DNA from 4 places in the Streptomyces sp. NPDC058751 genome. Region 2 is predicted to be linked to each of the others. Evidence: riboswitches for the same ligand, from Rfam matches in the RefSeq annotation. Region 2 holds a riboswitch; each other region holds the start of a gene.

Region 1 (2,191 bases), on a different contig from region 2:
ACGAGGCGGCGGCCGGGACGCCGGAGCGGAAGGACCCGCTGGGCCGCCGGGGACTCGGGCGCGGCGGGGAGGCCGGTACGGGGGACCGCCTCGGCGGGTGCCGCCGGCCCGAAGGACACGGCGCTGCCGGGAGGTTGACTCATGGAGGGCTCCAGCGGATTCGGACACCCCGGACCGCGAAGGCGTCGGCACCGCACCGAGCGGGACGGCTCGGCGCACGGCGGTGCGCGGGCACACGGGGAACGGGGGCTGGACGGGGAAGGACGCGTCGCGGCGGCGACGGCCGTCGAGGACTCGGAGAGCCGTCAGCCCCGGATCACCGGGAAGTCGATGCCGGCCCGAGTTCGTCGAGGACTCGAGAAGACCGTCAGCATCGGCTGACGGGAGGTCACATGCCCGTACAGAGAGCGCTGTTGACGCGCAGCAGGTCCACGGAGCGGTCGGCGCACAGCACGTCGCGGCCGAGGCGGCGCCATGCGGCGGTCCCCTCGACTGTGCGCATCGCCGTCACCATTTCTTCTCCGGTCCGAAGGAATCCCGCTCGTGCCGCACGTTAGGCCCGCCCCGAAAAGAATGTCAATGACGGTGACCACCAGGTGAGATCGCGCCGTACGCCTTCTTGACGGCACCTCAGAGCGGGCCGAAACTGGCCTGGACGGTCACGATTGTCAGCGCCCACGGTGCGGGTAGAACCCCCTCCAGTGGTCATCGGCCCCGGCCCGCTGGCAGGCAACCCTTCCGCTGCGACGGGGTGCCCCGGGTGACGACCGGGTCCCGCCGGTGCGGCGGGGCAAGCGCGGTCTCGCGTCTCGCGAGCCCTGAGTGGGGACTGGTGGGAATTTTGCCCAGGAGCGGTTTGACGAGGCGCCTGCACATCGATCTGCTGCGTGTCTCCAGCGCTTACTGATCCCTGACCGGTCCGTCGATCCGGACCGGTGCGACCAGTGCAAGTGCAGTCAATCCGCATCCGGCCGCCGGTGCCCACAAAGCGGCGGTGGCTTCCGCCTTCCCCCAGGGAGAGTCATGCCCGAGACAGCTTCGCGCACGTCCAGCACCGTCAACTCGCGTCCCTGTGATCCCGTTCCGCTCCCCTCCGCCCTTCGTCTCCAGCCGGCACCGTCCGCTCTCCCCCACCGTGTCGACAGCCGCATCGGCGTCGGTCTCGCCGGCGGCTTCTACCCCGCCCCCCACCGCTACGAGCTGTATCTGTCGCGGAACTGTCCGCACTCGCTGCGCATCGCCGTCACCCTCGGGCTCCTCGGTCTGCGGGACTCGGTCGCCACCACGCTCCTCGCGGACCCGGCGCGGACACCCGACGCCTTCGCCGCGCTGCGCCGTGCCTACGAGGCCACCGAGCACCACTTCGACGGACCGCTCACGGCACCCGCCCTGTGCGACCGCTGGAGCGGACGCATCGTCAGCAATCACGCGCCCGCCATCCTCCGCGACCTCTCCGGGCTGCTCTCCGGGCACAGCACAACCGGCCCCTCCCCCCTCCGTCCCCCGTCCCTCGCCGCCGGCATCGACGCCCTCCGCGATCTGCTGGACCGCGATGTCACCCCGTCCACCTCGCCCTCGGAGCTCGCGGCGGCCCTGGACCTGCTGGACCGCCGGCTCGCCACGCGGCCCTACGTGCTGGGCGACTCGCTCACGGCGGCGGACGTGGACGTGTGGACGGCACTCACCGGGCTGGGCCGGTCCGACGGACTCCACTCGCGTCCCCGGCTCCAGGAGTACGTGGACCGTCTCCGCGACCACCCGGCCTTCCGGTACGGGCACGAGGTGGTGCTCCCGGCGGAGGGCGTCTGACGCTCCCGCCGGAACCGGCGTGCCGGGCAGGCGGGCGGTTCCTCCCGCGGACGGCGGGCGCCGGGCCGGAGCCACCGGCCCGGCCGCCGTACGGATCACTCGCGCGGAACCAGCAGGACGCTCAGGCCCTTCAGGCTCGACGCCCACTGCCGGCCCTGCTCCAGGGTCTCGCGTCCCGGGCCGAGGATCTGTTCCTGCAGGTACAGCGCCGACTCGCGGAGTTCCTCCCACGGTTCCTGCACCTCGAAGGCACGCCTCGACCGCTCCACGGAGCCGACCAGGGCACGACAGGCCTCCTCGACGTCGGCGACGTTCTGCCCGGCCGATCCGACGCCGTCGATCGACCACGTCATCCACAGGCGACCCATGGCATCACTCTGTC
Region 2 (2,191 bases):
GCCGGCACCGGCGCCAAGGTCGTCAAGCACGGCAACCGGGCCGCGTCCTCCGCGTCCGGCTCGTCGGACGTCCTGGAGAAGCTCGGCGTCAATCTCCAGCTGCCGGTGAAGCGGGTCGCCGAGGTGGCCGAGGAGGCCGGGATCACCTTCTGCTTCGCGGTCAAGTTCCACCCGGCGCTGCGTCACGCCGCCGCGGCCCGCGGCCAGTTGGGCATCCGGACCACCTTCAACGTGCTCGGACCGCTGACCAACCCGGCGCGGGTGAAAGCCCAGGCGGTCGGTGTCGCCGATCCCCGGATGGCGCCCATCGTGGCGGGCGTGTTCGCCGAGCGCGGCAACTCCTCGCTCGTCTTCCGCGGCGACGACGGCCTCGACGAGCTGACCACCACCGGGGGCTCCGACGTCTGGATCGTCCGCGACGGCGAGGTCACGAAGGAGCGCTTCGACCCCCGCGACGTGGGGCTCGGCATCGTCCCGGTGGAGGCCCTGCGCGGCGCCGACGCCTCGTACAACGCGGAGGTCGCCCGGCGCCTGCTGGACGGCGAGAAGGGGGCCGTACGGGACGCCGTCCTGCTGAACTCGGCGGCGGCCCTGGTGGCCCTCACCCAGACCGGCGCGCCGCTCGCCGAGCAGCTCCGCGACCAGATGGAGAGGGCGGCCGAGGCGATCGACTCCGGGGCGGCGAGGCGCACCCTGGAGCGCTGGGTGGCCGCCAGCAACGCCTGATCCTCCCCGGGGAACGCGCGGGACGCAGTCCAGCATCCGGACTGCGTCTTGCGCGCGGAAGATCCTCTGGCAGGATGCTGTACCAGGTCATGAGTGACAGCCATCAGGCCCCGGCCGGCTGTCCGGCAACCCTCCGTCCGTGGCGGGGTGCCCCGGGTGAAGACCAGGTCGTGGGCAGCGAGGCCCACGGCAAGCGCGGACCCCTCCCGCTCTCCGGGCGGACAACCAGGGGTCCTGGTCGTTCGAGGGAGCCTTCTGTGAGCAAGCGAATGCGTTAGGGCGCCGAGCCCCGCCTCCGCACACCCCTTTTCACCTTTTCCCGCGCCGAGCGCCGCCTTCCGGCGGCCGGCTCGCGCGGTGATCCCGCCTGCCTCTCACAGGAGCTCGCCATGTCTGTCTCCACCGTTGCCGCCGACCAGAGCATTTGTGCCCCGCTGCCCGTTCTCGGCCGGGATGTCACCGTCCCGCTCGTCACCGGCGGCGAGGTGACCTACGCGGCCCTCGACTACGCCGCCAGCGCGCCCGCCCTCCAGCGGGTGTGGGACGACGTGGCCGCGTACGCCCCGTACTACGGCAGCGTCCACCGGGGCGCCGGCTACCTCTCGCAGCTGTCCACCGACCTCTTCGAGAACGCCCGCAGGACCGTCGAGGAGTTCCTCGACTGCCGTACCGGCGACCAGGTGGTCTTCACCCGCTCCACCACCGACTCGCTCAACCTGCTCGCCGCGGCCCTCCCGGCCGACTGCCAGGTCTTCGTCTTCGAGACCGAGCACCACGCCTCGCTGCTGCCCTGGCGCGACGCCCGGGTGACCTACCTGAACGCCCCGCGCACCCCGGGCGAGGCCGTCGACACCCTGGAACGCGCTCTCGCGGCCCGTGACCCCTACGGACCGGCCCTGGTCTGCGTCACCGGCGCCTCGAACGTCACCGGCGAGCTGTGGCCGGTGCGGGAGCTGGCCGCCGCCGCGCACGCCCACGGCGCCCGCATCGTCCTCGACGCGGCCCAGCTCGCCCCGCACCACCCGGTGTCGGTCCAGGACCTCGACGTCGACTGGGTCGCCTTCTCCGGGCACAAGCTGTACGCGCCCTTCGGCTCCGGCGTCCTCGCGGGCCGCTCCGACTGGCTGCGCGAGGCCGACCCGTACCTCGCGGGCGGCGGCGCCAGCCGCCGGGTCACCCGGCGCGAGGACGGCGGCGTGGACGTGGAGTGGCACGACAGCGCCGCCCGCCACGAGGCCGGCTCCCCGAACGTCATCGGCGCCTACGCGATCGCGTCGGCCTGCAAGGCGCTCACCGAGGAGGGCTTCGACAAGCTCGTCGCCCGTGAGCGGCACCTGATCCGCACCGTCCGCGCGGGTCTCGCCGAGGTCCCCGAGGTCAGGGTCCTGTCCCTCTTCGGCGACGACGCCCCTCGGGTCGGCGTCATCTCCTTCGTCGTCGAGGGCTGGAACAGCTCGCACTTCGC
Region 3 (2,191 bases), on a different contig from region 2:
CCTACGCCCCCGACCCGCGCTGGGCCGTGACGGGCCGTTACGTCCCCTTCGACGAGCCGCGGCCCACCACCGTGGGAGCCGCGGTCGAGGGCCTGGAGCACGTGTACGACGCTCCCGGCCGGATCGAGTTCGAGCTCGGCGGACGCCCCCTGGCGCTGACCGCGTTCCCCGGACACGTCCCGGGCGGGCTCACGGTCCTGTTCACCGACGCGACCTCCGGAGTCACCACCTACGCCGCCAACCGGACCCTGTCCGTCGAGGCGCCCGCCGCCGACGGCACGGTCGTCCTCGACTTCAACCGCGCCGCCAACCTGCCCTGCGCCTACACGGACCTGGCCACCTGCCCCCTGCCCCCGGCGGAGAACCGGCTGCCGGTGGCGATCGAGGCGGGCCAGAAGATCCCGCGCGAACGCGGCGGTTCCTGACCCGTGTTCCCCTACGGGGCGGGCGTCCACCGGCTGTCCCGGTGGCCGGCCCGGCCCCCGCGGCGGAGTCGGGACCCGCCATTGACGTACGCGAGAAGCGCTCCGTACGATCACGAAACGGCATTGAGTGTCAGCGTCAAGCCCTGGCTCGCTGACCGGCAACCCTCCCGCGCGGTGGGGTGCTCCAGGTGAAAGCCCGGCGGGACCGGTGACGGTCCCCGCAAGCGCGTGGCCCCGTGACCGGGGCCGGAAACAGGGAGGACCGTCATGCGGCACGCCGGTGGCCCCGACGCCTCCTTCGCCGTCGCCGTGGTGTTCTCCCGGCTGGCGCGCCGACGCCACATCGATCTGAAGCGCTCGACCAGCTGCCTCTGTCGGGCCTGACGCCCCTTCCCACCACCGGGCGCTGACGGGCCTCCCGTCGACCACCTGCGTACGTGCGGCCCGCCGCCGTCGACGCCCGTGGTCACCCGTCGCGGCGTGCGTCCCGCCCGGTTGCCGCTTCTTCCCGGTCCTTCCGATCCGTCTTCCGCCCGGCCCTGTCCGCACGGCACTCCCGCACGGCACTCCCGCACAGCGCTCCCGCACCGGCACCGCGCCCGGTGCGGGCGCGCACACCGGTGCGCGGTCGTGCCCGCGCGGTGCCCCGTGCCCGGCGACCCCAAGAGGAGAACCCTCCGTGAGAGCACTTCCGGATTTCCGATCACCCCGATGGACGGCGGTCACCGCCCTCGTCACCACCGGCGTGCTGCTGGCCGCGTGCGCCTCCGGCACCGACGGCCCCGGCGCCGGAGGCGGCAAGCCGCGCTCCGGCGGCACCCTGACCTTCGCGGTGGGCTCGGACGCCGGATGCGTGGATCCCCAGCAGGTCGGCAGCAACGACACGATCTACTCGGTGCGCCAGGTCGTGGACTCCCTGACGGACCAGGACCCCAGGACCGGAAAGATCGTGCCGTGGCTGGCCGAGCGCTGGGACGTCAACGCCGACACGACGGCCTTCACCTTCCACCTGCGGTCGGGGGTCACCTTCAGCGACGGGTCCCCGCTGACCGCCCAGGTGGTCAAGGACAACTTCGACGCCGTTCCGGAACTCGGTGTCCTGGGAACGCTGGCCCAGGGCTACCTCAGCGGCGTCAAGAGCACCGAGGTGGTCGGCCCGCTCACCGTCAAGGTCACCTTCCGGCAGCCCAACGCCCAGTTCCTGCAGGCCACTTCGACTCACTCGCTCGGGATCGAGTCGTCCGCGAGCGTGAAGAGGTCCCCGCAGCGGAAGTGCAGTGACGGGGTGGTCGGGTCCGGACCCTTCGTGCTGAAGCGGTACGTGCAGAACCAGTCGGTCACCCTGGACAAACGCCCCGGCTACGCCTGGGGTTCCTCCCGGTGGGACAAGAAGGGCGAGGCGTACCTGGACCGGCTGGTGTTCAAGGTCGTGCCGGAGGCGGGTGTGCGCGCCGGCAGCCTCCGGTCCGGCCAGGTGGACGCGATCGGCAGCGTGGGCCGGGCCGACGAGGCGGCGCTCAAGGGCGGTCAGGCCGCCTTCCTGAGGCGGGCCAACCCCGGAATCGTCTTCGGTCTTGGGTTCAACAACACGCGGCCGGTCCTGAAGGACGCGAGGGTCCGGCGGGCGATCCTGGCCGCCGTCGACCGCGAGCAGATCGCCGGTACCGTCTTCCCCACCGGCACCCGGGCGGCGACCAGCGTCCTCTCGCACACCACTCCCGACTACACCAGTCTCGCCCCGGAGCTGGCCTTCGACGCGGCCAAGG
Region 4 (2,191 bases), on a different contig from region 2:
CGGCGGCCTTTCCTCCGTGTCCACGGAATAGGTGCGCGGCCGGAAACCGTCGCGGTCGCGCTCGAACTGGGTGAGGGAGGGGCGGATCAGATGACCGCGCGCCAGCCGGAGCTGCGCGGTGCGGTAGATCGCGGCGGCCATGCGGCCGAGCGCCTGGCCGTCCTGGTGGCGGTGCTTGCGCACCCCGACGTCGACCTGGGCGAGCGCGTCCAGGCCCACCAGGTGCAGGGCGTCGACGAGCATGCCCAGTTCCACGCCGTAGCCGACGGGGAAGGGGAGCTGTTCGAGCAGTGAGCGGCGGGCCGCGTACTCGCCGCCGAGCGGCTGGACGAAGCCGGCGAGCTGCGGCCAGTGCATGTTCAGCAGCGGGCGGGCCATCAGCTCGGTGACCCGGCCGCCCTGCCCGCCCCCGCCGGCCAGCGGGCGGTCGTACATGGCCTTGACCAGGTCGACGCCCGGCTCGGTGAGCAGCGGGCCCACGATCCCGGCGACGAAGTCGGACGAGAACTCCTTGAGGTCCGCGTCGACGAAACAGACGATGTCACCGCTGGTCACGAGCAGTGACCGCCACAGCACCTCGCCCTTGCCGGGCACGGCGGGGATGCGCGGGAGGATGTCGTCGCGGTGCACGACCCGCGCGCCCGCGGCGGCGGCGACCGCGGCGGTGCGGTCCGTCGAGCCGGAGTCGACGACGACGATCTCGTCGACGAGGGGCACCTGCTGCATCAGGTCGTGGCGGATGATCGCGACGATCTCGCCGACCGTCTCCTCCTCGTTGAGCGCGGGCAGCACGACGCTGACCGTCGACCCGGCGACGCGTTTGGCCGCCATGAGCTTGTGGAGCGGTCGGTCGGTCACGGACCAGGAGCGTGTGCTCAGCCAGCTTTCGACTTCTCTCAGCACCGTCTGCGGCTCCTCACTGATTGATCACACGCCGTCATCGGCGTGCCCCGCTGCGGCCAGCGGCAGAACGATTGGCTCGTCTCGCGGTTCGGACGACTATCTCAACTGTCCTGGCCTTCGGTTACAGTCTTGAACAACGCGCATGACCATCGCATGTCCTGGATCGTCGGCGCGTATCGCGTTCAACAGTCCAACAATCAAATACCGCTCATCCAGAGGGGCAGAGGGATACGGCCCGATGAAGCCCCGGCAACCCTCCAGCCGGTCTCGTACCGATCGATGTCGATCGCGTCGCGAGGCTCCCGGCTAGGGAAGGTGCCAAATCCGTCTCACGGCGAAGTGCGTCGTGAGGAAGATGAGGAGAAAGGGCCTCGCCTCCATGGCTGCGCAGACAGTTGCAAGCACCACGAACTCCGCCGACGCGGTAGACCTCGGTCCCGCCGCGGCGCTTTCCTGCCGGGAGTGCGGACACCGCGTCCCGCTCGGCCCGGTCTTCGCCTGCGAGGAGTGTTTCGGCCCGCTGGAGATCGCCTACGACTTCTCGGCCTACGACGCCGAGGAGCTCCGCAAGCGCATCGAAGCGGGACCCGCGAACATCTGGCGCTACGCGCCGCTGCTGCCCGTCCCCGCGGACGTGGCGGACAAGCCGAACATCAACCCCGGCTGGACCAAGCTCGTCCAGGCCGACAACCTGGCCCGCGAGCTGGGCGTCGAGGCCGGGAAGCTCTTCGTCAAGGACGACTCCGGCAACCCGACGCACTCCTTCAAGGACCGTGTCGTCGCCCAGGCCCTCGAAGCGGCCCGCGCCTTCGGGTTCACCACCCTCTCCTGCTCCTCCACCGGCAACCTCGCCGGAGCGGTGGGCGCCGCGGCCGCCCGCGCCGGCTTCCGCTCCTGCGTGTTCATCCCGCACGACCTGGAGCAGGGCAAGGTCGTCATGGCCGCGGTCTACGGCGGCGAGCTCGTCGGCATCGAGGGCAACTACGACGACGTGAACCGTTTCTGCTCCGAGCTGATCGGCGACCCGGCCGGCGAGGGCTGGGGCTTCGTCAACGTCAACCTGCGGCCGTACTACGCCGAGGGCTCCAAGACGCTGGCGTACGAGATCTGCGAGCAGCTCGGCTGGAAGCTCCCCGACCAGCTCGTCGTGCCGATCGCCTCCGGCTCCCAGCTCACGAAGATCGACAAGGGGCTCCAGGAGCTGATCAAGCTCGGACTCGTCGAGGACAGGCCGTACAAGATCTTCGGCGCCCAGGCCGAGGGCTGCTCCCCGGTGTCCGTCGCCTAC

What was found. Region 2 has a riboswitch for S-adenosylmethionine ahead of ACFW6B_RS25495 (aminotransferase class V-fold PLP-dependent enzyme). Riboswitches for the same ligand answer to the same signal wherever they lie in the genome.
Region 1: it holds a riboswitch for S-adenosylmethionine, as region 2 does, so the genes downstream of both, ACFW6B_RS24680 (glutathione S-transferase family protein) here and ACFW6B_RS25495 (aminotransferase class V-fold PLP-dependent enzyme) in region 2, are expected to answer to the same signal.
Region 3: it holds a riboswitch for S-adenosylmethionine, as region 2 does, so the genes downstream of both, ACFW6B_RS03125 (ABC transporter substrate-binding protein) here and ACFW6B_RS25495 (aminotransferase class V-fold PLP-dependent enzyme) in region 2, are expected to answer to the same signal.
Region 4: it holds a riboswitch for S-adenosylmethionine, as region 2 does, so the genes downstream of both, thrC (threonine synthase) here and ACFW6B_RS25495 (aminotransferase class V-fold PLP-dependent enzyme) in region 2, are expected to answer to the same signal.

The regions. Positions count from the first base shown of each region.
Region 1 covers NZ_JBHYPZ010000027.1:115,699-117,889, reverse strand. Annotated here, with positions in the region: partial or broken gene ACFW6B_RS24690 (amino acid ABC transporter permease) at 1-143, opposite strand, end outside; SAM riboswitch class IV at 658-803, shown strand; gene ACFW6B_RS24685 (putative leader peptide) at 761-907, shown strand; gene ACFW6B_RS24680 (glutathione S-transferase family protein) at 1,024-1,809, shown strand; gene ACFW6B_RS24675 (hypothetical protein) at 1,905-2,177, opposite strand.
Region 2 covers NZ_JBHYPZ010000029.1:43,770-45,960, forward strand. Annotated here, with positions in the region: gene trpD (anthranilate phosphoribosyltransferase) at 1-726, shown strand, start outside; SAM riboswitch class IV at 812-928, shown strand; gene ACFW6B_RS25495 (aminotransferase class V-fold PLP-dependent enzyme) at 1,116-2,191, shown strand, end outside.
Region 3 covers NZ_JBHYPZ010000002.1:214,359-216,549, reverse strand. Annotated here, with positions in the region: gene ACFW6B_RS03130 (DUF1684 domain-containing protein) at 1-425, shown strand, start outside; SAM riboswitch class IV at 545-658, shown strand; gene ACFW6B_RS03125 (ABC transporter substrate-binding protein) at 1,105-2,191, shown strand, end outside.
Region 4 covers NZ_JBHYPZ010000018.1:34,070-36,260, reverse strand. Annotated here, with positions in the region: gene ACFW6B_RS18310 (glucosyl-3-phosphoglycerate synthase) at 1-903, opposite strand, end outside; SAM riboswitch class I at 1,109-1,265, shown strand; gene thrC (threonine synthase) at 1,283-2,191, shown strand, end outside.